Regions from separate parts of the Paenibacillus sp. P2(2022) genome, predicted to be linked through region 1. Evidence: riboswitches for the same ligand, from Rfam matches in the RefSeq annotation. Region 1 holds a riboswitch; each other region holds the start of a gene.
The links. Region 1 has a riboswitch for cyclic di-AMP ahead of MMB75_RS07695 (hypothetical protein). Riboswitches for the same ligand answer to the same signal wherever they lie in the genome.

Region 2: linked by a shared signal. The riboswitch ahead of MMB75_RS25150 (C40 family peptidase) and the one ahead of MMB75_RS07695 (hypothetical protein) in region 1 are both predicted to bind cyclic di-AMP.
Region 3: linked by a shared signal. The riboswitch ahead of MMB75_RS23095 (3D domain-containing protein) and the one ahead of MMB75_RS07695 (hypothetical protein) in region 1 are both predicted to bind cyclic di-AMP.
Region 4: linked by a shared signal. The riboswitch ahead of MMB75_RS05980 (3D domain-containing protein) and the one ahead of MMB75_RS07695 (hypothetical protein) in region 1 are both predicted to bind cyclic di-AMP.

What each region holds. Positions count from the first base shown of each region.
Region 1 covers NZ_JAKWFI010000002.1:115,309-123,249, reverse strand. Annotated here, with positions in the region: gene MMB75_RS07715 (MFS transporter) at 1-686, shown strand, start outside; gene kdpC (potassium-transporting ATPase subunit KdpC) at 819-1,547, opposite strand; gene kdpB (potassium-transporting ATPase subunit KdpB) at 1,567-3,597, opposite strand; gene kdpA (potassium-transporting ATPase subunit KdpA) at 3,650-5,326, opposite strand; gene MMB75_RS26215 (potassium-transporting ATPase subunit F) at 5,472-5,549, opposite strand; gene MMB75_RS07695 (hypothetical protein) at 5,733-6,128, opposite strand; cyclic di-AMP (ydaO/yuaA leader) riboswitch at 6,242-6,413, opposite strand; gene MMB75_RS07690 (glutathione peroxidase) at 6,877-7,362, shown strand; tRNA gene MMB75_RS07685 (tRNA-Leu) at 7,512-7,594, opposite strand; gene MMB75_RS07680 (urease accessory protein UreF) at 7,858-7,941, shown strand, end outside.
Region 2 covers NZ_JAKWFI010000017.1:13,320-21,260, forward strand. Annotated here, with positions in the region: gene rluF (23S rRNA pseudouridine(2604) synthase RluF) at 1-210, shown strand, start outside; gene motB (flagellar motor protein MotB) at 347-1,174, opposite strand; gene motA (flagellar motor stator protein MotA) at 1,167-1,961, opposite strand; gene MMB75_RS25135 (hypothetical protein) at 2,149-2,442, shown strand; gene MMB75_RS25140 (4a-hydroxytetrahydrobiopterin dehydratase) at 2,560-2,859, shown strand; gene MMB75_RS25145 (GNAT family N-acetyltransferase) at 2,938-3,444, opposite strand; gene MMB75_RS25150 (C40 family peptidase) at 3,747-4,247, opposite strand; cyclic di-AMP (ydaO/yuaA leader) riboswitch at 4,253-4,390, opposite strand; gene MMB75_RS25155 (hypothetical protein) at 4,667-5,494, opposite strand; gene MMB75_RS25160 (M1 family metallopeptidase) at 5,506-7,518, opposite strand; gene MMB75_RS25165 (YwhD family protein) at 7,643-7,941, shown strand, end outside.
Region 3 covers NZ_JAKWFI010000011.1:10,382-18,322, reverse strand. Annotated here, with positions in the region: gene ispE (4-(cytidine 5'-diphospho)-2-C-methyl-D-erythritol kinase) at 1-27, opposite strand, end outside; gene MMB75_RS23120 (small, acid-soluble spore protein, alpha/beta type) at 172-351, opposite strand; gene veg (biofilm formation stimulator Veg) at 517-798, opposite strand; gene yabG (sporulation peptidase YabG) at 997-1,893, opposite strand; gene rsmA (16S rRNA (adenine(1518)-N(6)/adenine(1519)-N(6))-dimethyltransferase RsmA) at 1,949-2,833, opposite strand; gene rnmV (ribonuclease M5) at 2,841-3,386, opposite strand; gene MMB75_RS23095 (3D domain-containing protein) at 3,534-4,682, opposite strand; cyclic di-AMP (ydaO/yuaA leader) riboswitch at 4,954-5,233, opposite strand; gene MMB75_RS23090 (TatD family hydrolase) at 5,434-6,204, opposite strand; gene MMB75_RS23085 (HD domain-containing protein) at 6,247-7,530, opposite strand; gene MMB75_RS23080 (AbrB/MazE/SpoVT family DNA-binding domain-containing protein) at 7,862-7,941, shown strand, end outside.
Region 4 covers NZ_JAKWFI010000001.1:1,311,038-1,318,978, forward strand. Annotated here, with positions in the region: gene MMB75_RS05960 (glycine-rich domain-containing protein) at 1-545, opposite strand, end outside; gene MMB75_RS05965 (M20 family metallopeptidase) at 585-1,763, opposite strand; gene MMB75_RS05970 (ABC transporter substrate-binding protein/permease) at 1,912-3,375, shown strand; gene MMB75_RS05975 (amino acid ABC transporter ATP-binding protein) at 3,362-4,084, shown strand; cyclic di-AMP (ydaO/yuaA leader) riboswitch at 4,328-4,497, shown strand; gene MMB75_RS05980 (3D domain-containing protein) at 4,504-5,172, shown strand; gene MMB75_RS05985 (polysaccharide deacetylase family protein) at 5,372-6,178, opposite strand; gene MMB75_RS05990 (NADH:flavin oxidoreductase/NADH oxidase) at 6,482-7,504, shown strand; gene MMB75_RS05995 (PspA/IM30 family protein) at 7,591-7,941, shown strand, end outside.

The sequences.
Region 1 (7,941 bases):
CATTGGCTGTCGTTGATGCTATACTTCGATTAGTACTCCTGCACGATATTCCGGAAGAGAAAAATGAAAAGTACGTATCTCCTTTTTCGTTCATGAAAAATAAAGATTTGCTTTTGGTTATCGGGGTTGTAATTATCGGAGCATCTGTCCCAAGCGTACTTGAGCCAACATTACCGTTACACCTGCAGCACAATTTTAGCGCTAATCCAGGAGTTATCGGATTGTTATTTGCTATTCCCACACTTGCTTATGGCCTGGCAACACCCTTTATAGGTCAGTTCTCCAGCAAGATCGGCTATAAAAATGGAATTCTCCTCGGTCTACTTATGATATCCATTGCTCTTCCTCTGACAGCACTTCCAGCAATATTATCGCTTCAAGCTGTTATTCTAGCTGTTTTAGGGGTTAGCATGGGTATGGTTCTTGCTCCCTGCTTACCTCAACTTGCTGATATTTCTCAACGAAGTGGAATTCATTCTTATGGAATTACTTTTGCACTCTATAACACGGCATACTCGATTGGTCTAATGATCGGCCCTATTTTGAGCAGTACTCTCACTGATTTAATGAATATTCAATTATCTTACTTAGTCATTGGTATGATTGTATTAATATACATGTTGGTACTCGCTTCAGCCTTAAGGAAAACCAAAAATTCATCAAACAATGTAAAGCTAAGTAAATAAGTGAACAACAAATTCATATCACCTATAAGAAATAAAATACTTCCTTTGCAGCTATCCATCCCAGAGCATCCTAATCCATAGAAAAAGGTATCCCCCCAAACTTATCGCTAGGGGGATACCTTTTTCATTCATCTATGGCTTAACTGGCTTAACCTTCATTAGCGCTTCAAGCGCGAGATTCAGCTTGAGCACGTTCACACGCGGCTCGCCGAACACTCCGGCGCTGCGGCCTTCTGTCTGCTCCTGCACCAGCGCCTTCAGCTGGTTCTGCCCCATCCCCGTCAAGCCACTAATACGCGGAATTTGAGCCTGTGCCGCCTGTGGCGAGATGTGCGGGTCCAGACCGGAGCCGGAGTTCGTAATCAGGTCCACTGGAACCTGACTGATGGGTACATCCGGGTTATGCTTCTGCCAATCCGCAATAGAATCCTTGATCCGCTTCACCAATGCCGGGTTCGAGGGTGCGTAGTTACTTGAGCCTGAACCAGCTCCATTATAATCGATACTTGATACCCGGCCTTGGAAAAACGCTGGATTGGTAAAGGCCTGCCCAATCAGCTCAGAGCCGCTTACCCGCCCCTCCGTGTCACGAAGCATACTGCCGTTTGCTTGCTGCGGAAACAGGACTTGCGCCACTCCTGTGCTGACCAGCGGGTATGCCAATCCGCACAATAGGATCATTAGCACAGAAGTTCGCACAGCCACTCCAATAACCGCGCTTCCTCGCATCTCTTGTCTCTCTGGTTGTTTTTCCGATACTGCCTCCGTCCCTGTATGCATATTCTGGCCTTGTCCACCAGATCCGGCTTTCTCATGTGCAGCAAATCTGCGTCCAGACAACATCCGATAAAAACCACTCATGTCGCTCACCCTTTCTGCACTAAATCCACAAATGTACCAGCAAATCAATGGCCTTAATCCCGACAAACGGTACCACCATACCGCCCAGACCATAAATCAGTAAATTCCGTCCCAATAGCCGATCCGAGCTCATTGGCTTATACTTTACACCCTTCATTGCCAGCGGAATCAGAAGTGGAATAATGACTGCATTAAAAATAAGCGCCGATAAAATAGCCGATAACGGGGAGCCCAGCCTCATGACGTTCAATGCACCCATTTGCGGAATAGCCAGCATGAACATCGCCGGGATAATGGCAAAATATTTAGCCACATCGTTCGCAATACTGAACGTTGTCAATGCCCCACGTGTCATAAGCAGCTGCTTACCGATGGCGACCACCTCAATAATTTTGGACGGATCAGAATCCAGGTCCACCATATTAGCAGCTTCCTTGGCCGCGACTGTGCCGCTATTCATGGCAAGACCGACATCTGCCTGCGCCAGCGCAGGCGCATCATTGGTACCATCTCCGGTCATAGCCACCAGCTTACCCTGTTCCTGCTCACGGCGGATAACCGCGATTTTGTCCTCCGGCTTGCTCTCAGCTACAAAGTCGTCCACTCCCGCTTCCCGTGCAATGGTAGCTGCTGTCAGCGGATTATCACCTGTACACATAATCGTGCGGATGCCCATTTCCCGGAGCTGATCAAAGCGCTCCTTCATGCCCGGCTTCACCGTATCCTTCAAATAAATAATGCCGTATATCCGATCATCCAGCGCCACTGCCAGCGGTGTCCCCCCTTCTGCGGCTACCTGATTCGCTTTTTCCTCCAAATCGGTCGGAACACTGCCTTTTTGCGATACAACCCACTGCCGGACAGAGTCCACGGCGCCTTTGCGTACTTTTCGTCCATCGACGAGATCCAGACCACTCATCCGGGTTTCTGCCTTGAACTCGATAAAGGTTCCACCTGCTGCCAAGGATTCATCCAGCGTGTATTCCTGCTTACGCATCAATTCCAGTACCGAGCGTCCCTCAGGCGTCTCATCCTTTAGTGAACTCATCGCTGCCCATTTCGCTAGCTCTGCCTTTTCTATACCATCTACAACCACGAATTCACTCGCCATCCGGTTACCGAAGGTGATGGTACCCGTTTTATCTAGAATCATCGTATTGATGTCCCCGGATGCTTCTACCGCCTTGCCTGACATGGCCAGCACGTTAAACTGGGTAACTCGGTCCATACCAGCAATCCCAATGGCCGACAAAAGCCCGCCAATCGTGGTCGGAATCAGACAGACCAGCAACGAAATCAGCACGGGGACAGGCAAATCAATCTTAAAATGACGGGCTATCGGGGCCAGTGTCACCACCACAATGAGAAAAATAATCGTTAAGCTAATCAGCAATGTATTCAGCGCAATTTCATTTGGTGTTTTTTGCCGCTGTGCACCTTCCACGAGCGAAATCATTTTATCAATAAACGTTTCACCCGGCTCAGTCGTAATCCGCACCTTAATGCGGTCACTGACTACCCGCGTCCCGCCGGTTACCGAGCAAAAATCACCGCCCGATTCCTTAATGACCGGAGCTGATTCTCCCGTAATTGCAGATTCATCCACCGAGGCCAGGCCTTCAATAACCTCACCATCGCTTGGAATCATTTCGCCCTGAGAGACGATTACCAGGTCACCTTTACGCAATGCTGTTGAGCTGACCACCTGAATCTCATTCCCGACGAGCTTATTAGCTTGTGAGTCCTGCTTGGATTTTTTCAAGGAAGCTGCTTGTGCTTTCCCCCGTCCCTCCGCGAGCGCTTCAGCAAAGTTAGCAAAAAGCAGCGTGAACAACAAAATAATAAATACAGCCAAGTTAAAGCCCATTTCCTTGCCGGTTCCAAAATAACCGGGAAGCAGCAGCATGAGCAGTACGACCAATGTGCCGATCTCCACGACGAACATGACAGGATTTTTCATCATGATCATCGGATTTAATTTGATAAAGCTATCCTTGACCGCCTGCTTCAAGATGCTTCTATCCAGCATGCGTTTGCGTTGTTCCTTCATGATCAAGCACCCCGTTCATCCATTCTCATTTTCCTTCTATGCTCATTCTTCATCACATGGTCAAAAATTCAGCTACAGGACCCAGTACGATCACCGGCAAAAAGGTTAACGCACCAATCAACAGGACCACTCCGATTAGGATGGCTCCAAACAGCTTGTTGTCCGTGCGCAGTGTACCCATCGTCACCGGGGTCGGCGCTTTGGCATTCAACGAAGCCGCCACAGCCAGCAATGCAATCATGGATACATATCGTCCAAAGAACATAACCGCTCCTGTTGTAACGTTCCAAAACACGTTGTTATCCGAAAGACCTTCAAATCCCGAGCCGTTATTTGCCGCAGATGATGCATATTCATAGAGCACCTGAGTCAACCCGTGATATCCGGGGTTAGAGACCGCATCATATCCCCAATGACTCATAAACGCAAGCGCAGTGGGAGCAAGAATAAGAAACGGATGTACCAAAATAGCAATTGCAATCAGTTTCATTTCCTTGCCTTCAATTTTCCTACCCATAAATTCCGGGGTTCTTCCGACCATCAGTCCGCATATAAACACTCCCAGAATCGCATACATCAGCATATTCATCAGCCCGACGCCCTTGCCGCCAAAAATGACGTTTAGCATCATTTCTCCCAAAGCAGCCATACCACCTAGCGGGGTCAATGTATCATGCATATTATTGACCGAACCTGTCGTTGCCGCCGTTGTGACCGCAGTGAATAATGCCGATTGGCCAATACCGAAACGAACTTCTTTCCCTTCCATGCTTCCCTGAGATGCATCCATACCCAGTGCCTGGATTAACGGATTACCTGTTTTCTCCGACACATACGTTATGGATAGAAAAATAAGGAACAAGACCATCATCGAGCTGAAAATAATCCAGCCCTGCTTGCGATTACGGGCAAACAATCCAAATGTATACGGCAGCGAAGCCGGCATTACCCACATTGCCAAAATTTCCAGTACGTTCGTCCAAGGATTTGGATTTTCAAAAGGATGTGCAGAATTAGCTCCCGCAAAACCGCCCCCGTTCGTGCCCAAATGCTTGATGGATTCCAATGAGGCAATGGGTCCCATAGCAATCTGCTGCTGTGTACCACTTAAAGTCGTAATATCCGCCGTGGGTTGTAGCGTCTGTGGTACTTTTAATCCCACCAGCACCAGCGTAAGTACAAAGGCAAGCGGCAGGAAAATCCGTATGTTGGCTTTAATAAAATCTTGAAAAAAATTACCCAGCCCTTCACCGCGCCGCGTCAATCCCCTCATAAAAGCCGCAGCAACCGAAAACCCCGAAGCAGCCGAAGTAAACATCATCATCGTGACGAACGCCATCTGCGTCAGATACGTAAGCCCGCTTTCTCCGCTGTAATGTTGGAGATTCGTATTGGTCATAAAGCTGATTACTGTATTAAATGCCAATGATGCTTCCATATTACTGTTCCCAACCGGATTGCCCGGAAGTATAGCCTGCAAGCGCAATAGCAGGTAGCTGATCCCCACAAGCACCACATTGGTTGCAATGAAACTCATAGCGTACGTGGTCCAATGCATGCTGTCCTGTTTCTTCAAGCCTACAGCCTTATAAATCAGCTTTTCCGTTCCACCAAAAATCCGATCCGTCCGATTCGGTTCATTCGAGAATACGTGATACATATAGGTGCCCATCGGCTTTACCAAGAGCAACAATATGATGATCACAATCCCAATTTGCAGTAGCTCCATCCTCTATTCCTCCTTAAAATGCTCCTGCATTTGGAACAACAGACCTGATTCAGACCATCCATTGAGTGCACACGTTTGCGAAAATCTGCATCTCTGATGCTGCATTCTTGATCTGCTGTTCCCGCCTGCTCGATCCTATAGTTGACTAGAATTTTTCAGGATTCAGGAGTGCGTAGATTAAATACACCAACACAATAGCCGTAAGTCCTAGCACAACGATCATCCTCTTCGCCCTCCTTTTGAGGTCTGCGCATCACACCAGCGTACAAACAGCAGTATCACTCCATAACTCACAGCCATCACGAGCAGCATGTATAAATCCATCATGTTCATACCCTCCGTATCGCTTTTCAGATTGCCCTTTTGATTCCATCATAAAATCATAAACCAGCTATGTTATAAGTGCTTATCCGTTCAGCAGGAAACCCACCTCTCCGTTCAATGTGTAGATCACATGGTCCGCTCCCAATCCCCGATAAATTCCTTGTGGATTACAGCCGTGCGTAATAACATAGATCAATTCTGATGTTAGTGGCCGACATATTTGCAGGAAACGGCAAGTTAGATTCAAGCTGTTTTCAAACAAATACACACTACCAATTTCTTTTTTAGGAAAATTCCATTTTCCCGCTTGCATCGTATTGATGCGCACAATGTGCTCCACACCCATTTTTTTGAGCTGTCGTTCCTCCTGGGTGCTATTTGTGAGAACTGCAAACGCCAATTTTTTGAACATAAGCAATTTCACAAAACTTCTGCCCGCTTCATTCGGTGCAGTGACAATAATTAACCGACCTTCCATCAGTAGCTCCTCTCCCGGTATAAAAAGACAACAAAAAGAAGCCGAAGGAAAAAGGCTTCCTCCGGCTTCATACATTCCATGATAAAATAAACCATGGCTGCACACGGCGGTTTGTTGCCTCTCCCTGTACGCTTACGAGGTTAGCTGTCGGATTCGGACGTGAGAGTCGCCCTATTTACGGCACTTGGCCGGAAAATTCACCCCATGAGACACACGGCTTGCAAAGCCGTATATACTCGTTGGTTCCCCCGCTTTTGCAACTGCAAAATTCAGCGCTTTAGACAATTCGTTGTTGCTTCATTGTTGTTAATTTGAAATTACGTCTTGAATCATACACCCGTGCAAGGAAGACTGTAAAGCTCAACGGCAAGGCTATAAATCACCCTTTAGAGCATAGAAGATTAAGGATAACGCTTACAACCAACCTATGCTTCTCGTATCTCTCTAAAACTCTGTATTTCACCTCTTTTTGAAAATGAAAGGCATGTCAATATTGGCGTAGGGTATGGTACGGTTGCCCTTTATTTATAAAAAAGAAAGAAAATGCGCTATATGTACTAGATAATTATCGAATGAACCCTCTTTTATAAGAAGAAACACCTCAATTTGCTCCATTTGAAGTGCGATTTACCGTTTTGAACAAAAGACGATTTTACAATGCACAATGTCTGTAGACTCTTCTGGACTTGCAACCCCTTGTTGAATTGTTCACAATTTAATTGTAGAATATTGAATTAGGAGGGATATCATGAGCGTATATAAATATGATGCACAGACCCTACAAGGGGCACAAATTCCGTTATCCACATACGAAGGGAAAGTTCTTCTTATCGTGAATACTGCCAGCAAATGTGGGTTAACCCCCCAGTACAAGGCGCTACAAGAGCTATATGACCAGTATCATGAACAGGGGCTCGAAATTTTGGGATTTCCCAGCAACCAGTTCGCCAAACAAGAGCCGGGTTCCAGCGAGGAGATCTCCGAGTTTTGCCAACTCAATTACGGAGTGACTTTTCCCATGTTCGCCAAGACAGATGTTAACGGTGATCAGGCACATCCTCTATTTCGCTACCTGACCCACACTGCTCCAGGCGTATTAGGCTCCAAAGCGATCAAATGGAATTTTACTAAATTCTTAATTACACGAGAAGGTAACGTATTTAAGCGTTATGCGCCGCAAACCACTCCAGACAAGCTTGTAGGAGATATTAAGAAGCTTTTGCAGAAAAACTGACAATCTTTATGCATTACAGTTAACGAGCGGTCCGTTGTCCATACGACCGCTTCTGTGACGGGAGGATATGACGAAAAGTATTTAACAAAAAAAGCATCCCTTCACGTAAAACGTGTCAGGATGCTTTTTCAACTGGGTATTGCATATAATGCGGTCGAGAGGACTCGAACCTCCACGGGCGTACGCCCACTACCCCCTCAAGATAGCGTGTCTGCCATTCCACCACGACCGCATGTCATAATGTATTGAGGCAACAGATTTATTATACTCTCTCAGCAACAATTTGTAAACAAGAATATTATAATTATTTTTAATGTAACTTTATATAACATATATAAGCAATAAAATTATTTAATTTGACATAATTGAGTTCAAAGTGTAAATATATATTACATAAATATTTGAATTATTATTATAAAAATAAGATTCAAGTCAAATAACATCACACAAATATTCACTTCAAGGAGGCGAACCGTCCTGCATAAAGGTAACCGGTTGCTAAACTACGCATTATTGTTGGACCCTTCCTTACCTATTGGTGGTTTCACCCGTTTCTACGGATTGGAGGAGCGTTTCCGC
Region 2 (7,941 bases), on a different contig from region 1:
TCTGAGTATGTATTCCGTATTATTCTGACAGAAGGGAAAAATCGTCAGATCCGACGTATGTGTGCTGCCTTCGGTTATGAAGTTAAAAAACTGCAGCGCCTGCGAATCATGAATATTCGATTGGGGTCCCTTCAGAAAGGCGCCTGGCGCGATTTAACAGAGGCTGAAAAGCTGGAACTGGGCCAGATGCTTGATTATACGCTTAGCTAAGGCCAGAGGCCTTCTTATAGCCTTCAGCGCTGGGTTCTCCTATATGGCAGGGCTAGACAACAGGAATCACTAAATCAAAAGGCACCAGCTGCATAAGAAATGCGGCGGTGCCTTTGTTCATATAACATATTCATGATCAACCTTCATTCGAGCTTGAGGTAGGACTAATAACTTGTGTACCGTTCTGATATTTGCGAAGAACGGAAATTTCGACACGACGGTTTTTGGCGCGTCCTTCTCCAGTCTGATTGCTTGCCAATGGTCGATACTCGCCATATCCGATGGATACAAACTTGGTAGGATCGAGCTGCGGATTGAGCAGCAAAATACGCAAGAAATTGAGCGAGCGCTTGGCACTCAAATCAAAGTTGGACGGGAACTGACTATTGGAAATAGGTACATTGTCGGTATGACCGGATACGATAACATCATAACCAGGAAACTGCTGGAGCATGCTGGAAATGGATTTGGCTAGCTTTCTCGCTTCCGGCTTTACTTCGGCCTGCCCGGATGAAAACAGGGCATTATCACTAATGGTGATCATCAGCTGAGATTGGTTCAGCTTGGTGTTCAGTAGAGTGGACAGGCCGTTATTTTGAATATACTGATCCATTTGTTTTTTAAGCTTCTTTAAATCTTCTTCTTCCCGCTGGGCGAGTTGCTTCTGCAGATCAGAGGTAGAAGTGGCTTTTGATTTTAAAGGTTGCGATACCTCTTCTTTATTTTTGCCCATATCCATGGATTGTGACGACGGATTCGCGGCCGAGTGATCCAGCACGCCAGTACCGCCACTAAAAGCTGAACTCAAGGATTGAGCCATAGTTTCAAATTTTTTGGCATCGAGCGAGCTCATACCGAATAAGACAATGAAAAGAGCCAACAGAAGGGTCATTAAGTCGGAATATGGCAACAGCCAGCTTTCGTCAGCATGCTCTTCATGCGGTTCATGTCTCTTTTTACTCACTGGAATCGCCATCCTTCTGGGTCATCGAAGCCCGTTCGGTTGGAGTTAGGAAGATTGCTAGCTTTTGGCTGATGGCAATCGTCGAGATACCGGATTGAATCGAAAGCAGACCTTCGACCATCATTAACTTAAGTTCCACTTCTTTTTTGGATAGCCGTTTCAGCTTGTTGGACATTGGATGCCATAGGACATAACCTGTAAAAATACCGAGCAACGTTGCAATAAAGGCGGCCGCAATGGCATGGGACAGTTTTTCCATGTCACTAAGGTCGGCTAGAGCGGCAATCAGACCTACAACCGCACCGAGTACCCCGAGTGTTGGAGCATACATACCGGCTTGGGAGAAAATTAGTGCGCCTGCGCGGTGTCTATCTTCGGTAGCGTTAATGTCTTCCATCAGAACATCGCGTACGAACTCCTGATCATTACCATCGATAATCATACGCATACCGCCGCGCATAAAGGGATCGTCGATCTCTTCGACCTTGGATTCCAGCGCGAGCAGACCTTCACGACGGGTAATGGATGCCCATTCAGTAAATGTACCGATAAGCTCCTTGCGATCCAGCAATTTCTGCTGGGTGAAAATAATTTTAAACAGCTTTGGCACCCGTTTCATGTCATCCATCGGAAACGCCATGAATATACTTGCTGCTGTTCCGACGAAAATAATCATGTAAGCAGCGGGATTATTGACCAGATTGACGACTGGCGCGCCCTTCAGGATCATCCCGACGACCAGTGACAAAAGCCCGAGCACAAGTCCAATAATGGTTGTAATTTGCATGATACACCTCATCCATGAGAATAGATTTTGAATCCTTTCATGCCGCATGGGTCGTCCTTGCCCCAAGCGCGTCATTATGAGACGGATTATAGTATTTATCGACAAAACTCTCTTTTTTGTTAAGGGCGAATTTCCGGTATAATAAAGTGATTATGTATTGAATCGCTGAACCACTGGAGGAAATAGCATGGGAGTAAAGCATGGGCGCGAGTATGAACAAATTTTGAACGATTTGACAGAGGCTGTGGGACGCATTCCAGATAGCTATGAATTTTTTGAAATGGAAGCAGAAGATTGGGACAGGCTGGACCCAGCGGGGCGCCAGGAAGTCAATGAGGCTTTGGCAGAAGACTTATTTTATGCACTGGGCACAGAACCTATAATCACTGTAGGCAGCGGTGTTGTGATTTATGAGCCGGAGCAGCACCGGATCTATGTACTCATCGGGGATGAGGAGCTGACGTCGGTCCCATTGATTTGATGGCCGTCTTATGGATTTATCAACGGGGCCGTGGTAATATGTACACCAATATATCGTAGTTTTGGCCGCATCTAAGCGGCTGAAAGGCTTCCGTATAAACGGGGAGGAGTTCGTAACATGCCTTTTACACAAGAAGAGATTGAAGCACATCTGGAGAAGCTGGAGGGCTGGGAACTGGAGGAAGGACGTTGGATCGTTCGGAAATATAATTTTTCCAGTTTTATGAAAGGAATTGCCTTCGTGGATGAAGTTGCCGCTATATCTGAGGCATTTAATCACCATCCATTTATTACGATTGATTACAAGACCGTGACTCTGCGTTTGACCTCCTGGGACGATGGCGGTATTATGGCCGTAGATATTAAGGAAGCCCAACAATATAATGAAGCTTTCGAAAAAATGCGCAGCAGTCATTGAGTTTGTAATGATCTGTCGTATATATGAAGAGCGCCTTCGCTATACAACATCGCGGTTGTATAGTGAAGGCGCTCTTATTTATAGAACCCGATTCTGTTGTTCAGGACGATATACCATACAATGGAACGGTTTTCTGCCATCTGGAGTCTGGCGTTCATAGGTATCCGTCAGCTCAAATCCAGCTGCCTTGTAGGCTCGGATAGCCCGCTGATTCCAAGTGAGAACCTCTAGGTCAATTTCATTCTGCGGATGCCGCCGTCTGGCTTCCTCGGCAATGGCCCGGACAAAATCGGAGCCTGTGCCATGTCCGCATCTTTCGGGATGCATTCCAAGACCCAGCCGGGTCACACCGACCATAGGGAAATATTGAGCAAATCCCGTCAGCTCATTCTCTTCGTCCAGGACCGCAACATATTGCTCTTGGCGAAGCGTGGGACTTCCAAATTCGACTTCAAGTGCCTTCATTTGTTCCCAGGGAAGCCAGCCGTATATGTTGTAGGGGGGATCATAGCGCCACTCACAGATTTCAGCCGCTTGATGCTCGTCCATCGGTACGATCCGGTAGTTGGATATTGAGGCCGGCACTTTTCCATTCCTCCTTATGCAGGTACTTCAATCATTAACCACAGATTGTAGACAAGTTGTAGGAGAATGGCAAGCGTGTTTATTTCGTACCTAAGTCGGGTATACATTCAATAAGAAGGATTTACTGCTCATATGCTCCCCCAGCGGTGACGGTAAAACCGACGATGTTCGCTAAAATTGAAACCTTTTGAGGTGTCAGTTCGTCAGTAATGATAATCATTGCGATGTAGTGGACATAAAAAACCGCAATTCGATTCCGGCCAGAATCAAATTGCGGCTAGGGTTAGCTTGCTGTGCGGTAGTTATTCTACGTTGTCGTCATCAGGAATATCTGAAGCTACAGAATGGTAAGCGTCTGTGCTCATAATTCTTTTTGCACCGACATAACGGTTAGCGTAATAATTTTCGTTCAGTGAGCTAACTACTACACCACGTGAAGTCGAGGAGTGGGCGAATTTCCCTTCACCTACGAAGATACCTACATGGGAAACGCCTCTTCCTGTGGTGTTGAAGAACACCAGGTCGCCTGGTCTCATTTCATCGCGGGATACAGAAGAACCCATTTTGAATTGTGATCCAGATTGATGCGGCAGTTTAATTCCCAGTTTGTTGAATACATACATTGTGAAGCCGGAGCAATCGAATCCCTCGAGTGTAGTGCCTCCGCTTCTGTAGTTCGTTCCTTTGGCATCTTGGATGACCTGGTCCATCTTAGAGTCTGCAAATGCACTGCTGCCACCGAATGTAAAAGATGTAAAGGCAATGGCGAGACCCATGGCTGCGATCGTTAGCTTCTTCTTCAAAAAAAATATACCCCTTCCAATGCCTGCGAGGTTAGCTTAAGGATTCGGTAGAAGGTTCCCCTATGACCACTCTGTTGCGAGATCAATTCACCCAAACTGGTTCCCCCGCTTCCTAGGTGCCAGGAATTAGGCTTAACTTAAGATGTGCACCTTGGAGAGCAGTATTCACGACAACGATGTTTTTAAGATAAAGGTTACAATAAAGATTACAAAGTTGTTACTATCAGTTCACTGCGATTATTGTAACAAAGACAGCAGGCTTTGGCAAATGTTTCATCGCAAAAAGTTACAAAAAAAATCTGTCCCTAACGCTCTAGGAACAGATTCTGTTAACAGTATTCAGTTATGTGCCGTTTGCACGGGAAAGAAAAAAGTTTTTTCGACAGCTGAAAATGCAGGAGAGAGGATATTGTGAGGGGTTAGCCTCTGCTGGAGATATCGATGTGCCATAGCCGATACTGTGAACTGATATGCCACAGCCTGACCAGACTGGTAACAAAATGATACGATTGCTGGAGAATCAGTGCCAACATACCCGTCCAAATCATCGCCACGGTGCCAAATAGACCGAAAACTAGCAACACACAAGTACCGAGCAACAGGGATACACCAACAGCCGGAAGAAGCTGGCGAAAGAAGGCGAGCAGGGAGGATAGTATGGTGTGACCACTGACAGTGCCCAACTGCATATACAGGATGCACTGCCGAATGACCCAACCGTAAGCTATCCACCCCATGGCATAGGGCAACAAATGTAGCAGGTAAGAGGAAGATTGCAACGTTCCTACTACAATAGGATAGAGTCTCGGTACCACCCAAAAGGCGGGAAGCAGCAGCAAACCCAACTCGATGATGTAATACAATAGCGATGACATACCGTGGCGTTTCATCCCCTTGAAGAAGGACAGGCTTTGCGGTTCAGACGCATCGGTATGCAGGCTTTGATATATGCCAGCTCTAATGAAGGGAGTGATTAGTATGCGCAATACGGTCGCCCCTAGTAATATCCACAAGTACATATGTACTTCCCGGCTGTCCATCAAGGCGATCTGGCCCTCCATCCAAAACAAGGTCTTTCCCAGTTCGTTTTGGCTCTGATCAGGATAACGTAGCAGCAGCGGGATAACGGCAGACTGTACCAGCCTATAGAGAAATACTCCCCACAGCAGACGATACAGAAATAAAATGATAACGATATAAAAGCGTATGCGTACCAGCGCCCAGCCTTCTTTTATAACAGTCCGCATCTATAGACACCTCACCATGACAGACTTCCAAGCAGTGTCTCCAACAGCTTGGTTACACTTACACTCCAACGGGTTTGTTGTTTTTCATCCAATTCAGCCTTCAGGCTATTATTAATATGCTTGTTCTCCAGTGCAATAGTGTATAGAGGATCTACAGTCACATAGGACACGGGGGAAGCGCTTTTGAGTCGGAAAGTTGTACTTTTGCCCGCACCATCCCATGCCTTGAATATCGTTGTGCCATCCTTGAAGGTAAATTGAACAGGGATTTTGGGATAATCTGCTCCTTTTTTGCTGAGCGTCACGACTGCTTCGTATCCATTCTCCAGCTTGTGGTTCATGATGCGATCGACTGAAAAATCCGCCATCTGGCCGTCATATACATATTGTTCAAAATAGTGGCTCCATGATCGTCCGGTCACTCTCTCCACGACATGTTGAAAATCCTGTGAGGTCGGATGCTTGAATCGATAAGTCTGGACGTAGGTCCGCATAATCCGGTCCATTTTTTTCATACCCACCTGACGCTCAATACCTCGTAGTACTAATTTACCTCGTGAATAGGCATTTTGCGCATACTCAGCCGCCGATCCGTACTTCCAGGATTCGCGGTTTAGCGGCTGTGGGGAAGCTACCTGTCCCGATTGTAATGGCAAGTTGGGGGTAAGCCCATATTCTTGTTCCATGAGCCGTTCCTCTGCATAGGAGGTGAAGCCTTCATCCAGCCAAGGCTCCTCAAATTCATTGTTGGCTACCATTCCGTAGAAATATTGATGCCCAATTTCATGAACCAGCGTCCGTTCCAGATTATAGCCAGGATTCAGTTGGTCCGCAGCTGCGGCCGTGATGAGTGTCGGATATTCCATGCCGCCGGCTCCACTGCCTGTTTTGGGTGGAACGACGATGGATAGAGTGGAATATGGATAAGGCCCGTACCATTTGCTGTAGTACGAAAGGGCAGCCTTGGCTGCGCTCATGTAACGTCCTTTGAGTTCCTTATGGGACGGGTCCAGATAGAGCTTGATTTTGACACCAGGAACCTCAGTAGAAGAGAAGGGTTCTTCTACGGCTACAAAGTTGGGTGAAGCAGACCAGGCAAAATCGTGTACATCATCGGCATAAAATTGATATATTTTCTGGCCGTTCTGTCGTACTGCACCACGGGTGGGAAAACCGGTCGCTGCTACGATGTGTGTTTCAGGCACCCGAATCCGTATACTGTAAATTCCAAAGTCGGCATAGAACTCGGAGTTGCCATGGTACTGATGGAGGTTCCAGCCCTCTTCGGCGCGTCCACGTTGTCCTGCAGTCTCATAGACGCTGAGCTTTGGAAACCACTGTCCAGCCATTACAAAATCATCTGTCGCACCCATACGAGCAAAAATGCCAGGCAGTTTGACTTCAAACTTCATATATAGTGTGATTTCTTCGCCACCTCGTACCGGCTTGGGTAGACGCACCTTTATGAGCGAACGGTCGCTTGCGTTACCGTCATCTGGTTGTACATATTGAGTGCGGTGCATGAGAGATAAACCGTCTTCTGTTTTTAGTTCGGTCAGCGTCATGGAGCCAAAGCCATCCTTAGGCATGGTGTCTCCGCGCAGCTTTCCGCCGGATTCTTTCATAAAGGTGGTTTCCATGGAAGAGAAGGCATTCGGGTATAGATGAAGATACAGATCATTCACAGTTTTCTTACCCGGATGCCTCCAGGTCAGTGTCTCAGTGCCTCGCAAAACCCGTCCTTTTTCCAGAGATACATCAATGTGATATTCCACCACCCGTTTGCTGAGAATTTCCGAAGCGGGCTGTGGAGGGTTCTTGGGCAGATCGGGCATGATGTTGGCCCCTAGAGGCTTGCCCATATTTGGCGCAAGCGCAGACTCAGACTCGGAGCCGTATAGTGGTTTGCCTGCGGACTGAGAGACGGATTGCGATTGGGGTTGCCAGGCAAACCATAACGTCCCTGCGAGGAGTCCGAGGGCTAGTGTGGACAATAAAACGATTTTGGTGCGTGCTGGGGTCATACAATGGATACCTCCCGTTGACAAGCATCTACAGCATGTATATGTTTGCTTTCGGGAGATTATTAGTTAAAATATTTATAGTGTAGAATGAGTGTGAAGACGGAAATTGGAGGTCTAGTGACGCATGAGTGAAAATCAACCGGACGGCAAAAAGCAGATTGCACTGAATATTGTCAGTGGCAAGAGTAAACATAAGGGCTTCGGCGCAGGCTCAATCGACCTGAACAGCATGTCCCCGGTCATCATTGACCGCGGAGAGGCGAAAATTGATGTCGGTGCCATGCATGCCAAAAGTAAAGTAGAACGTGGAATCAAGTTCTCTACGAATAAAGAGGACGTACCGAACGGACGCCAGGTATGGCTGGTATGGGTAGCTGTGGACCGTACGCCCGAAGGACGTATGTATGGTGGCGCGACGGCCTG
Region 3 (7,941 bases), on a different contig from region 1:
CGCCGGTGCTTTTTCATATATTTTCAAGGCGTTCACCCACCTTCAACTTTTCCCTCAAGACAGCTTAACATATTATATCAGACTCAGCCTGTCAAGTCATGAGGTTCAAAAAAGCGGAGATGCCCCGGTATGACCCCGGATATCCCCGCTTTTCATCAGCACCACCGAGAGCTACGATTTGCGAGAAGCCGCCTGCTCCGCAAGCTGAATGGCCCGCTTGACCATATTGCCCGCATCCTTGGCTTTAATGCCTCCCCAGCCTTCTTCCTTGACCGTGTCGTAAAACCCCAGATCTTTGGCTAGTTCGTACTTTAGCTCTTCCGACATAACACTCCGTCTTCTTCGGCTCATGCATACGCCTCCTTCGGCAATGGAATAAGGAAGATCATTCCCGCCTTAGTATGTGCAGAGATATCATGCTTCATCCTGCTCTGCAAATACAAAACGACCCCGCCATTAAAAATGACGAGGTCGCCGTTAAACCTGCAAAGCTGGTATAAATCACGTAAAAAAGAATTAAGGTGTTTCGAAATATTCGACTACACTTGTGTGAGAGTCGGGATCATATACACTGACCTCCACCGACTCGGTAAGAATGTCAGCATAGCTGTAGGAGACACGTTTAAACGTCTGTTGCTCCTGATCCAGCTTGACGATAAAAACAGAAGGGTACGTTTCTTCCAAGACACCAGTTCGTTCGACGGTCTTACGGCGTCCGCCGTTAGCCCGCAGCAAAATCTTTTGCCCTACATGTGCGTCGAGACTGCGTTTGATTTCCAACAGCGTATTTTTAGCCATTGCCTAACGACCACCTCTTTCCTTGTCCATTATAACGAATTTTAGAGGGATTGTCAAATCAAGCTAAATATTATAACAACACGAAAAATAAGTTGTCAATTTAATTTTTTGCGAACAGGAATAATATACATAAAAAATGACAAAAAGCCTCTAAAAAGAGGCTTTTGTTCAGATAAATCCTATTAGGCACATTGAATCTCAGATCGCCGAAGGCGTTACTTTAAGCGTTGACAAATTTTCAAGCTTCGGCAAACCGATGCGGTAGCTTCCCCTTGTTTCAATTCCACCCACTCCGCGGCTGCCACTGATGGTCTGATGAAACAAGTCTCCCATATTGACCGTATCACGGATCGAAGTAAATGCGGCCTTGGCAGCCACGTAAACGGGGTCCAGAGCGTGAATCAAGATACGCCCTGGGGAACTGGCAAAGTTGGCTCCCGCACGTAGCAGCGCCTCAAAATGGGACTGGCACGCACCCGCTACAATTGTCAGTGAATCCAGATGACGCTCATATTGTCTCGCTACCTGAATCGCTGCCACAAAATTTTGCGAATTCTTGTAGCTTTTCAAGCTGTACAAATCATAAGGCTGCGGTTGCTTTAGCACACCATCATGTCCAGTGATGACTACAATATCAGGACGAATGCGGGGAAGCAGTCGGTATAACGTATCCGCCATTGCCGATTCGTGAACGTGATGTCCCTCTGCGGGAACACGGAGCTGTTCATATAGACTGAGACATTTCCTTAAATAGCCAGGGTCTCCATCCAGATGAAGAACCTTTCCTGGCATTTCAAAATACGTTGACTCCACCGGATCACTCCACTCTCCAATCAGAGCCGCCTGGCTACGGGCAGCTTGCTGCTGGCGTGCCCGTTGCAAAAGATTAAGAGACTCCCCGGCCTTAATGTGGGCCTGTTGAGTCTTACCGCTAACCTGGTCTGCCGGCACTCTGACCAAATCGTTCACCGGGGAATCAGCCAGTAGCCGAAATTCCGTCCCCTTAATGATCGCTTTATCCCGCTGGATGTCCTCAACGCGAAACGTGACATCACCGCCGTACGATTTCCGAACGACCAAGTCTCCTAAACTCATCACACTGTATCACCCCTCCTATATCGTATGGGTGAATGCACAGTTTGGTTCCAATTTAGGATATTCCAGCCTCTAACAGCACGGCGCTGAGACGCGCAAATTCCTCGATACTCAGCGTTTCCCCTCGACGGGAAGGCTCAATACCAGCTTGTTGCAACAGCGGCTCCAGCGTGTCCCTGTTCTCTTTAGTGAAGAAGCGGCTTTTTAGGTTATTTGAAATGGTTTTACGACGTTGGGCAAAGGCGGCATGAACCACTTCAAAGAAATGCCTCTCGTCCACCACTTCCACCGGAGGAACTTCTCGTACACGCAGCCGAATAACTGCCGAATCAACATTCGGCTGAGGAATAAATACTGTATTCGGCACCGTACAGACTAACTCAGGCTCGCTGTAATATTGCACGGCTATGCTTAAGCTGCCGTAATCCTTCGTACCAGGAGACGCAGCCATGCGCTCAGCCACCTCCTTTTGAATCATAACGACGATATTCTCCAAAGGAAGCTTGTCCTCCAGTAGACGCATCAGAATCGGTGTAGTGACGTAATACGGCAGATTAGCGACGACACTCACTTTGCTCACGTCTGCAAAATCGACTGCGAACACCTCACGCAAGTCCAGCTTCAATACGTCTCCATGACGAACCTTTACGTGATCGTAAGGGGCCAGCACTTCTTCAAGAATGGGCAGCAGCCGCTGATCAATCTCGACAGCGGTAACTGCCTTAGCCGATTGCGCCAATTTTTCAGTCAAAGCTCCAATCCCCGGACCGATCTCAAGCGCACCCTTTGTATCATCCAAACCGGCAGCATTTACGATCTTGCTCAGAATATTTTGATCAATCAAAAAGTTTTGTCCCAAGCTCTTTTTGAACGAAAAACCGTGCTTTTGAATAATTTCCTTCGTACGCCGCGGTGTTGCTATATCTTGAATCCCTGTCATACGGATATCACAATCCTTCACTTTCGATTTGTGCCAGCGCACTGGCAAATTCCTCACGGCTGATCTGAAATACAGAGAGCCGCTTATGTAGCTGCTTTCCGTTACAATAGCCAATACCCAGTACATTCCCCAAGGCCATACGGCGTGCAGCAGCATTGGGATGGGTAATAAGTCCAGCGTCAATCAGGTCCGCCCATTCAATCAGCGGTTCGGCACCTTCCACTGTCGTATGTACCCGCGCAAGAGCGTGTCTGATGGCTTCCGGGGAGGCATTCTCTACGCCAATATCCCCTTTGCGCGTCGCCTCTGCCTCAGGTATAAAAGCCTGCTTGCAGCCGGGTACCTTGGAGGCGATGATTTTACGGATACGCTCCCCTGCATGATCGGGATCAGTTAAAATAATGACCCCCCGCCGTTCCTGCGCCAATGCAATTTTCCGCAGCGTCATTTTATTAATGGCTGAACCGCCAGTTTCTATCGTATCTGCTTCGACAGCACGGCGAATGGCTACCGTATCATCCCGGCCTTCCACCACGATCACTTCCTTGATCATCTTCGTTTCCCCTCCACTGCTACACAGCAACATATATTTATCTTTCCCTGCTTTTGAAAACAAAATAAGAAGAGGGTATCCTCTTCTTAGCATGGCATAACTATGTTGTTAATACTATCGCATTGTCCTCAACATACACAACCTGTTTTAGTTGATTTCCGGCTTTACAGGTCCGATAACATATACGGTTTTACCGTGCTTACGACCAAATTGGTTGGCCCGGCTTAAACTCTCATAATACACATCGATTTTGTGGCCTTTAATCGCGCCACCGGTATCCTCCGCACGGCGGAAGCCCACCCCTTCAATATACACCCACCACCCGATTGGGATTACACTCGGATCGACAGCGATGGTGCGTCCTTCCGTGACACGCGTGCCGGAGGCGGTACGTGTACCGATACCTGGCTCCTGTGCGGAATACGCCGTCATGGAGACATTTTGTAAAACTTTTCTATAATTAAAATTAATACCTGCTTTACGGACAGCACTGCCCGAACTAACCTTTGTAGCCTTAACCGCATCTTTAGGGCCGATGGAAGCAGCTAGAACGACCGGTTTCTTCTTCGTTCCTACCGCAATTACCTTATCCACACGATTCTGTGCGACTTCCTTGTTGACCAGCTGTTTGGATACCAATTTTCCATCATGGTATACCTTTTGAACATGCTGGACTACCACACCCGATTTGCCACTTTGAATGACTCGATTATCGCCTTTATAGAGACTTGGATCTGCCGTTTTGATGACCTGATAAGGCACTTGTTTTTTCTGTTCGACCTGCTGTTTCTTCACACGGACGATTTTTATGTCCATGTTAGCTGAAACAGAGGCATCCAACGCAGGGTAAACTTTATCCGTTGATGATAATTTATAGCCCGAAGTGCGAATGGCACCCTCTACTGTATTTTCTGTTGTGTACAGCTTTTTCGTCTTATTGCCTGAGGATACTTTAACCTGATTGGCACGTTTAATGACTACGCGATCCCCATCCTGTACTGCCCCATTTAGCGGCATGGAAATTGTATCATGCGGCTGAAGTGAAATAGAATGCTCATTGAGCAAATCTTGGAGCTTGGATTCCCGGGTTTCTACCGCAGATGCCTTACCATCGATGACAAAAAAGACTTGTTTTTTAGATTGCGTGTACATCAGAATTGAAATCATAATCGTTAGTGCGATTAGAAAAATAGCAACCAAAGCAGCCTGGCGCACATTCTCTTGCTTCCAACGTAATACGTAAGACATGCTGGATGAGCGTGACTCATGGGTCTCCTCTTTTCGGAAAATGCCCATTTCCTCCGTCCTCCTTACATAGCCCGCCGTCTGGAGTAAGACATAGTTGATCGTTGACGTGACTATAACAGATTTTCTACAAGACAAGCCCGTACTGCGACTGTCCTGCACCATGTACCCGTCTTCGCGGCATGCTGTCCTCCCCTGTTTAACCACAGTATGATGACAGATTTTCTTTTATTCACAACAAAAAAAGCCAAAGAAAGAGACTAGAGAGCTCTTTCGTGGCTTCCGACATGTGTGAATATGCGGGAAAACTCATGCACGAGATGGCTTCTCTCTTGTTACGCTTACGGGGTTAGCTGTCGGGTTCGGACGTAGAGAGTCGCCCTAGCTTAGGTCAACCGCTCATGGCGGTCGCCTTCACATTCACCCCGAAGACCCAGAAAGAAATCGAAATACGGCTTCTCTACCTGTTCATCCCATTCGGGAAATGAATTTCGGTTGAGCCGGCTGCTGAAGAGACATTCTCTCTTGCACATACGCCGGACGTACTGTAAGCCATATCGGTTCCCCCGTTCCCTGCAAAAGGGACTCAGCGAGACTGGTTCATGAAATGATTTGTTGATGTTTACACTCAACAACAATTCACTGAAAAGATGATATCCTGTTTCCATGCATGTTGTAAAGCAGGTTTCAAGTACATTTTTTAAAATATTCGGTTAAAAAATTGTAATATTCTTGAGTTTCCTGCAACAAAATCATAATTAGCTCCGTCTATCTCTTTATTTTGATTGATTTCTTCGCTTTTTCACTGAATGTCAAATCGTTCCAAAGCATTTTGGGTCGTAATGGATACCAATTCCTCCACCGTAATTCCCTTAATTTGGGCGGCTGCCTCTGCCACCAATCTCACATGGGCCGACTCATTTCGCTTCCCGCGAAACGGATGAGGCGTCAAGTATGGTGCGTCCGTTTCAATCAGCAGACGATCCAGCGGAACCTGGGCCAGTACCTCTTTTGGCTGCTTGGCATTTTTGAACGTTATGGGCCCGCCAAAGGAAAGGTGAAAGCCCATATCCAGCACCATTTTAGCGGTCTCCCAGCTCCCAGAAAAGGAGTGCATGACTCCGCCAATCTCGCTCGCCTTTTCCTCACGTAAAATTCTCACAATATCTTCATGCGCATCCCGGTTATGGATAACAATTGGCATGTTGAGCTCACGTGCCAGACCAATTTGGTTTCGAAGCACCCGCTGCTGTACATCCTTTGGTGATGTATCCCAATAGTAATCCAGACCGATCTCTCCGATCGCTACAACCTTTTTATGACTGCATAACGATGCAATCCATTCTAAATCCCCCTCCTGCATTGTAATAGCATCCTGCGGATGCCATCCAACGGCCGCATAAATAAAATCATACGTCTCAGCCAGCTTCATGGTGGATGGAATGGTCTCACGATTAAATCCGATATTGATCATCCGTGTTACTCCTGATTCGACAGCACGTGCTATAACTTCTTCACGGTCTTCGTCAAATTGTGGGGCATCCAGGTGAGTATGAGTGTCGAATAAATCCAAGGTTTTCATCTCCTTTTTTTACTTACATTTCTATATATTTGTCTATTGTTTGACAAAATAATTCCTTATTTCGGCAGGAAGCCTGTCTTTTACCCCGTTCAATTTATTTTGGGGAAAATACATGTGATATTTTCCTCGGTGAATGCCACTTATTGAGCGCACAATTTCTGAAACTTCGGATATTTCCCGCACCTCGCCCTGACGTCCAAGCAGTAAAATCTGGTTGTCCGTTGAGCCGCCCTGCCGAAACACATCATAAGGAAGATCTGTTGGAAAATCAATTTCAAGATCATATTCAGGATGCAATCCAGCCTCTTTCAAAGCCTCTCGAATATGGTCAACGGTATCTGTATCCATATTTTCAATCTCTACATATTTATACAATCTACGATCCATAAAACGGCTGCTCAAATCACTTAAAATTTCGTCCTTTTCCCGTTTCCATTGGCTAAATACCGTCTGAATCAAAGACTCATCGAGCATCAAATACTGCTCCACTGTTAGTTCTCCTTTTAACAGATCGGGCAGCGGATCAAGCAGAAAACCAAACTCATATCCGTTTTTGAACAATTCCTTTGCTCTCTTGAAAATTTTACGTAACAGGATTTCCGAGCTGCGTGTTACAGGATGGAAATAAATTTGCCAGTACATCTGATAGCGTGACATTAGATAATCCTCTACAGCATGCATACCCGACTCTTTTACGACAATTCTCCCATTATGAGGACGCAACAAACGTAAAATACGATCCAAATCAATCGTTCCGTAGTTAACACCTGTCGAATGAGCATCCCGCAACAAATAATCCATACGGTCAGCATCGAGCGGACTTGTTACCAGGTTGACAACAATCGGCTTATCATACGTTTTGGCTATAACCGCCGCGACTTTGTGGGGCAGCATCTCATCCACTTGCCGTAGCACAGCGTTAATCTTCGTGTCGCCCAGTACAATGCGGCATGTCCAATCCTCATGGTTCATATGAAAGGCTTCTTCAATGGAATGAGAAAATGGACCGTGCCCCACATCGTGCAACAAAGCAGCACACAGAGCAACCAGTCTTTCTTCCTTTGGCCAGTCGGGAAAGTCTCCACGTTCAAATTGGGAAATGATGCGTCTCGTAATCTCGTATACGCCCAGTGAATGTGAAAACCGGCTATGCTCCGCTCCATGAAACGTCAGATAAGATGTGCCTAACTGCCTAATGCGTCGTAAACGTTGGAACTCCGGCGTATTGATCAATCGCCATATCGCAGTATCCTGAACATGGATGTAATTATGTACCGGGTCCTTAAAAACTTTTTCTTCACTGAGTGGCTGGTGCAAGATATCAGCTCCTTTAATATTCGGAATAATGGATTAAAATACAATAAAATCCTAAACGTCCTCCCTTATTCGACATTGTTTGTCGTAATATGTCGAATTATCACTTTTCGACATTTCCAAATCGACACACAAGACAAATCATCCGTAAAATAAGGTAATTCACATGAATAAAGCTCTTTGTTCTAAATACTTTTGCATAATTAGGCTGTTACTACTTTTTTAAGGTTGACTGTTTTGGGAATCGTTGGTATAGTAAATATCAGAAAAGAGAAAATTTTGTCGAATGATGACACTTATATTATTTTAAACGGCGAGAGGAGCCTGATTTATTATGATGAAATCCACTGGTATTGTAAGAAAAGTTGACGAGCTCGGACGTGTTGTTATTCCAATCGAATTGCGCCGTACCCT
Region 4 (7,941 bases), on a different contig from region 1:
CTGGCGCTATAGCGATTCCAGCCAAAGCATTCCACATACAACCAGTCAAACCACGCCCGCTCCTCTGGCATCAGCTGAGAGCCGCCCGAATGGGGAGCATGGTGAAGCATACGACCAAAAAAAGCTCCCGAGAACTGCTGGTATTCGCGCGTAAACATTAACATTTCGTGCCATAGTTCATCCACATCACTACTGAACATAGGCACTCGATTCATAATCGCGCATAGCATGAAGTATCGTTTTAGCTCATGCCAGCGCCAGTCATATTCTTGTTCCGTCAGATTAGGGTGGGCTTCCATGACACGTTGCTTTACGTTGTGAGCATAGGAGGCTGGAATGGATCGCTCCAGCAGCTCCTTCAGCTCCGTAATTTCTGGATGACGCTCTTGCGTGAGTGACGAAGGAGACGGGGAACTAAGGAAAAATGCATTCCGTCGGCGCGTGCTTCTGTTTCCACGATTCCTGCGTATTGCTCGGAATATAAACCAAAAAATGATGAGGTCAACCACAATAAACAACGTCCAAAAGCTACTCATACTATTCATAAAGGCACTCCTTTCTCCAAGAAGACGGCATTTCCGATTTTAACTTTTGCTATTCAGTAGAGCGAATTCTTCTTTAATCTGTGCCAGCAGCTCAGAACTTGTGATTACATCGCAAGCTGTCCATGCCAAGGTCCTCGCGGCCAAGAGCATTCCTTCCATTGCGCGGTCCTGCATCGCCAAATCGCGGAATTCTGGTGTATGCAAGGCATGCTTCTCGTCAATAACTTGAATGTACGGATGGATCGCAGGGCAATGAAGTGATACATTTCCGATATCCATAGAGCCATGATCTTCGCCTTCCGTAATATCTTCTTGCGCAATACCAGCCTGCACCAAATTTGCAGTAAAGGTGTCGGAGAGTACACCGTTAGTCACCATTTCATCATAAGAAGTCTCATAATTGGAGGTTTCCAAACGACACCCGGCTTGTAAAGCAGCTCCTTCAGCAATTTGAATAACACGACGGGTAAGCGGGTTCAGTTCTTGGCGTGTCGCGGCTCTCACGTAAAATTGAGCTGAGGCGTAATCAGGAATAATATTGGCAGCCTGCCCACCCTGATTAATGATGCCATGGATACGCACTGTACTTTTCACCTGTTGCCGAAATGCGTTGATCCCATTAAACGTTTGAATCACAGCGTCCAAGGCATTAATCCCTTCGTGCGGACTGGCCGCAGCATGAGCGGATTGACCAAAAAATTCGAACTGTACAGCATCAATCGCCAGCGATTTTCCTGATTTTTCGTAGCGATCGAAGGGATGTGTCATCATGGCTATGTCGCAATCATCAAACAATCCAGCCGCCGCCATCGGAACTTTTGCACCGCGTGTTTCTTCGGCAGGTGTGCCGTAAACACGTACTTCTCCACCAGTCTCGTCGATGATCGATTTGAGACCGACGGCAGCGCCTGTACTCATCATGCATATCAAATGGTGTCCACAGGCGTGCCCTAAACCTTTCAGGGCGTCATATTCTGCCAGAAAAGCAACAACTGGTCCAGGCTTGACTGCTTTGTAAGTAGCAATAAAGGCCGTTTCTATACCCAATATGGGTGCCTGAACTTCAAAACCGTGAAAGGCAAGTTCTTCTTTTAGACGGGCAGAGGCCAGGAATTCCTCGTTTCCAAGTTCAGGGTTTGCGCCTATATACAACGAAATGTCCTTAAATCGCTCGGCATGCTGTTCAATGGTGTGTTGAATGGTCTGTTTAAAATTCATGCTGAAAACTCCTTTATATATGCTGTAATGTAGGTACTGCGATAGATATACTAAAATTGTACTATAACATTCATTGCATAATCATGCATATTCATTTATAATGACACAATCTTATTTATTATAAAGAATTTAAGGAGAGAAAAAAAGATTGAAAAAGGCATATCGTTTTACCGCCCTGGTTTTGACGGCGGTTATCTTGCTGTTGGCTGGTCTTCCTATGCTCACTGCATACGGATCGGAAGGAAAGCCACAGAAAAAACTTGTAGTGGGTATGAGTGCTGACTTCCCGCCGTATGAGTTTCACAAAGTTATTAACGGTCAGGATACCATTGTCGGGTTTGATGTTGAAATTGCCAAGGAAATCGCCAAGGATCTGGATGCAGAGATGGTCCCAGAGGACATGAGTTTTGACTCTTTGCTGCCTGCTCTGCAAAGTGGTCGCGTAGACTTGGTGCTGTCTGGTATGACACCGACAGATGAACGCAGAAAGAGCATTGATTTTTCGGATGTATACTATCGTTCCAAGCAAGTCATTATGGTTCGTCCAGAGGACAAAGACAAATATTCAACGATGGCTGCTCTAAAAGGAGAGAAGCTCGGTGCGCAGAAGGGGAGTATCCAGGAAGAAATTGCGCAAAAAGTACCTAATGCTTCGGTAACCTCATTGGATAAAATATCCGATCTGGTACTCCAGCTTCGGACCAAGCGTATCAACGCGGTTGTAATCGAAGATACCGTTGCTAAAGGATACACGCTAGACGGTACCGTAACACTTGCCAAAGCAGTACCTGAAGATGAAGGAGCAGAAACTGCTGTAGGCATCCGTAAAGGAAATGCGGAATTGCTTGCTTCAGTAAATAAAACGTTGGCTCGCCTGAAAGCGGACGGTTCGATTGAGAAGTTTTCTACAGAAGCGAGTGCACTGTCTGCTGACAGACAGGTTTCTTCGAATAGCATTGTAGATATATTTTTGAAATATCGCAGTTTCTACGCTACGGGTATCGGCTACACTCTATTGCTGTCTGCGCTCGGAGTACTGTTCGGATTCATTATTGGCCTGATCATATCATTGCTACGGATGAGTGGTATTCGTATTATCGAGTGGCTAGGTACCGCATATGTAGAGATACTGCGCGGCACACCTATGCTGGTGCAGCTTATGATCATTCATTACGGAGTTGCTTTGACGTTAGGTGTTAATTTTACGCCACTCCAGTCCGGTATAATTACGTTGTCTCTGAATAGTTCGGCATATTTGGCTGAAATTTTCCGTGCTGGTATTCAGGCCGTAGACCGTGGACAGATGGAAGCTGCCCGCTCGCTCGGGATGGGACGAGGCAAAGCGATGCGTCACGTTATTTTACCGCAAGCATTTAAATCTATATTGCCTGCTATTGGTAATGAGTTCATTACGATCATTAAAGAATCTTCTATTATTTCGACCATTGGGATGGTGGACATTATGTATCAAGCCCAGGTCATTAAGAATATTACCTACGAAGGCTTAAGTCCGTTCGTAATCGCAGCCGCTATTTATTTTGTAATGACATTTAGCTTATCTAAGCTGTTGGGTTTATGGGAAAGGAAGTTGAGAGCCAGTGATCACCGTTAAACAACTGCGTAAATCATTCGGTAAGAATGAAATTTTAAAAGGCATTGATATAGATATCGCCAAAGGTGAAGTAGTCGTCATTATCGGCCCGAGTGGTTCGGGGAAAAGTACGTTTTTGCGTTGTATGAATCTGTTGGAACAGCCAACAGAAGGGGAAATCTTGTTTGAGGGTGAGCCGATTACGGCCCGTGGTCATAATATTAATGCGACTCGAGAGAAGATGGGGATGGTTTTCCAACATTTTAATCTGTTTCCGCATAAAACAATACTGCAGAATCTGACGCTTGCACCAACGAAGGTGAAGAAGCAATCGGGGAAAGAAGCGGAGAAAATTGCGTTGGAGCTCCTGCGGACCGTGGGTCTTGAGGATAAGAAGAATACCTACCCGAACCAGTTATCTGGCGGTCAAAAGCAACGTATAGCGATAGCACGTGCTCTCGCCATGCAGCCGCACGTAATGCTGTTTGATGAACCTACCTCTGCCCTGGACCCTGAAATGGTTGGAGAGGTTCTGGATGTGATGAAGAAGCTCGCTGAAGGCGGCATGACGATGGTGATCGTGACGCATGAAATGGGCTTTGCTCGTGAGGTAGGAGACCGAATCATCTTTATGGACAACGGTCAAATTATAGAGCAAGGTACGCCGGAGCAAGTTTTCGGAACTCCAAGCCATGATCGTACCCGTGATTTTCTGGCTAAAGTGCTGTAAGAAAATGCTTTTATGAATTATTGACAAAGCCCTCTCGTGATGATATTTCACGGAGGGCTTTTCTCCTTTTGTCACCATATCTCCATATTTTCGTAACAAAAAACCGATTTTTGATGACAAAATTGTAATGGATATAGTATGATGTTCAAGGTTCCCAACATTTTCATGCAGATAAGGTTACAAAATTGTGATATTATGCAGTAAGCCAAAACTTACCGGGGCAGCAGCAATGATAACAATTACTCAGGTGCTGGGCTCAAACCATGGGAAGTGCGGGGGACGTAACAACGGCAATTATTCCAATGCGTCATATAGATGTTGTGGAATATGCCTAGGGGTGAATTGCACAAGCATAGGGCTTCTCCTGAGTCCGAATCCGACAGCTAACTTCGCAGGCATAACAGAGGAGGTACATATCTTTGAAACACTTAAAACATATTGGAAAAACCATGAAATTTGCGGTGCTTGCCGCAGCGATTGCAGGATTGGCACAGACAGCAGGAGTAGCAAATGCTGCTTCGCTTCATACTGCCAAAGAAGGCGATACTTTCTTTTTGCTTGCTCAACGTTATGGGGTATCGGTAGATGACTTGACGAAGGCTAACCCGGATATTGCGTCCAACAACATATATGCAGGTCTACAAATTAAAGTGCCAGACGAAAAAAGTGTGAAGACGGCTTCGGATTCGAAACCACAGCTTCTTACGGAGAAAGCACCAGCGAATGAGAGGCCAACAATTGAAGCATGGGGCAAAACATTCAATTACAGTAAAGTTGTTGATGTTAAAGCAACAGCATATTCAGCCGCAGCTGATGAAAATGGCAAATGGGGTGCAGTCGATTACTACGGTAATCCGCTTAAACTGGGTACAATTGCAGTAGACCCGAAAGTCATTCCTATGGGAACAAAGGTGCTAGTTACAGGCTATTCCCATCCCGGCTTGCCAGACCATTCTTTTGTAGCCGTTGCCCGTGATCAGGGCAGCGCTATTACCGGAAAGCGGATTGATATCTTTATCCCTGGCAACAAATCATTCGTGAACGACTTCGGCTTCCAAAATGTGAAACTGTACGTTATTGATAAATAGCATTGTGCATATATTTGATTTCATTAAACATAATATATATTATGTAAACTTAATATTATAGCACACAACATATAACTGGGACGACTTCTTATCAGTACGGTCGTTTATCGCTAAAAAAGGCTGTCTTACAAGCAGAAGCATTCTGCTCGTCAAGGCAGCCTTTTTACGTTGTTGGTATATACGAGGCTTAGACATACTGTTATTTTCGTTCCGATGTGTGAAGTAGCCGGGGGACTGTGACAAACTTGTAGCCCTTAGCTTTTAAAGAGTGGATTAGACCCGGCAAAGCTTGGACAGTACCTTGCAAGTTGGAACTTTGACCTCCACCTGCATGCATTAAAATAATGGAGCCAGGTCTGGTAGCCGGGATCACGTTACGCTGAATCTGTGTTTTGCTTAATCCCTTCCAGTCTAGAGAGTCCACATTCCAATTGACGATCATGTACCCATGACGACGCGCCCACTGAATTTGAGGCTCCGTGATTTCACCATAGGGTGGTCGTATTAATCTGGGCTGAAAACCTGCGCTGGCTTCTAAAATGCGTTCTGTTTTTGTAATCTGGTGGCGAAAGCGTTCTGGTGTGGCCTTCCTGAAATCCGGATGAGTATAGGAATGGTTTCCTATAGCATGACCCTCGCGGATGATGCGGCGTATGATCCCCGGATGCTTTTCCGCACGATGGCCGACGATAAAAAACGTAGCTTTGATACCGTTTGCGTGTAATACGTCCAAAACCTGCGGCGTATACCTTGAATCGGGCACATCATCAAAGGTTAAGGCAATTTGGCGGGTGTGCGGGCCGCACATTTTAAAAATGTCCGCATGCTTTTTTCGTAGCATCGCTAATGTTGGAGTAGCTCGATCTTTACTTTGATATACCGAAGTAGCGACAGTAGCTTCCTTGGGATGGGGCGTTCCGATGTTGGGAGGCGTGTCAGCGTGAACGGGAAAACTTGAAAATGCTAGTAACAGTGCTAAACATGGCAACACTCCCCTGTACCGCATTTGTATTCCCCCTTTCCGTGCAGTGGTACCTAGTGGTGCTCTCAGCTATTATGTACCTGTCCTATTAAAATTATGCTGGTGATTGAGTGAAGTCCTACACGACTGAAGAGAAGCACATCATGAAGCGGATATCCGTGAAGATGACGAAGTAAACGCGCATATTCTCTTAAACATGAACGAAAACTGGAGCATTTTCGTAAGTTTTAGCCTTACAAAGGATTCGGTATACCGTGACAGCTGGTGTATAATGGGGATGCTATTCATAATGCTACAGACTTGGAATTGAGGGAAGGATGGATAAAAGTGACCGACTTGTTTACTCCTTATCAATTAAAGGGGCTTTCTTTAAGAAATCGGATTGTCATGCCCCCAATGTGCCAATACAGCGTGGAGGCCAAGGACGGCAAACCGACGGATTGGCATTATGTCCATTATGTGAGTCGCGCGGTAGGAGGGACTGGACTCATAATTGTGGAAATGACAGCGGTTCATCCGGATGGGCGCATTACGGATCGTGATTTGGGCATTTGGAGTGATGAACATATTCCTGCATATCGTAAAATGGTAGAGGAAGTCCACAAGTATGGTGCCAAAATTGCCATTCAATTAGGCCATGCCGGACGCAAGGCTGAAGATGCTGAGCCACCTGTAGGCCCGTCCTCGATCCCCTTTAGTGAACGATTTAAAGAGCCGCACGCTTTGACGCGAGCAGAAGTCAAGGAACTGGTTCTTGCCTACAAAGAGGGGGCGCGTCGGGCGGTAGAAGCTGGTTTTGACACGGTAGAGATTCATGGCGCTCACGGCTATCTAATCCATCAATTTCATTCTCCTTTAACCAATACCCGAGAAGATGAGTATGGGCAGGATTTATCACTGTTTGGTGTTGAGGTGATACGTGCTGTTAAAGAGGTACTTCCTGCTGATATGCCTGTGCTAATGCGGATATCTGCCAAAGAATATGTCCAAGACGGATATGATGTTGAATACATAGCAGCCATAGGGGAACGATATCGTGATGCGGGTGTAGACATTTTCCATATTTCTTCTGGTGGTGAGGGTCCGATTGGTTCCAGCGGAGGTCCGTCTGCGCGTGCTGGTTATCAGGTGGATTTGGCTCATACCATCCGTGAGAAATTGAATGTGCCTGTCATTGCTGTCGGCTTATTGGATGATTATGAGGATGCCCGCCGAGTCGTGCAGCACAATGAAGCTGATCTGGTGGCCATAGGGCGTGCCATGCTGCGTGATCCCTATTGGGCGCTGCATGCATCACGGGCGCTAAAAGTACAGGCGGATATTCCAGAGCCTTATCTACGCGGTTTTTAGATATTTTTGAAACCTCTTTGCAAAGCTTGCGTAAACATGTGTACAGAGCTTAAAATTTAAGCATTCAATTCTAGGAGGAACTTCACATGTCTATTTTCAAACGATTAAGAGATCTTACGATGTCTAACATTAACGCCATTATCGACAAGGCAGAAGATCCAGTTAAAATGACGGATCAATACATTCGTGATATGCAAGAGGATCTGGAAGATGCAGAGAAAGCGGTAGCCGCTCAAATTGCTATTGAAAAGAGATTTAAACAGCAATACGAAGAACAGGCAGCTTTGGTGAAAAAACGCGAAGAACAGGCTCATACGGCTGCAAAAGCACAAAATGTGGATCTTGCTCGTCGTGCGCTGGAAGAAAAGAAATCTGCCGAACAAAAAATGAACGAGTTCCAAGCTGGTTATGAGCAAAACAAAGCTGCAGCTGACAAC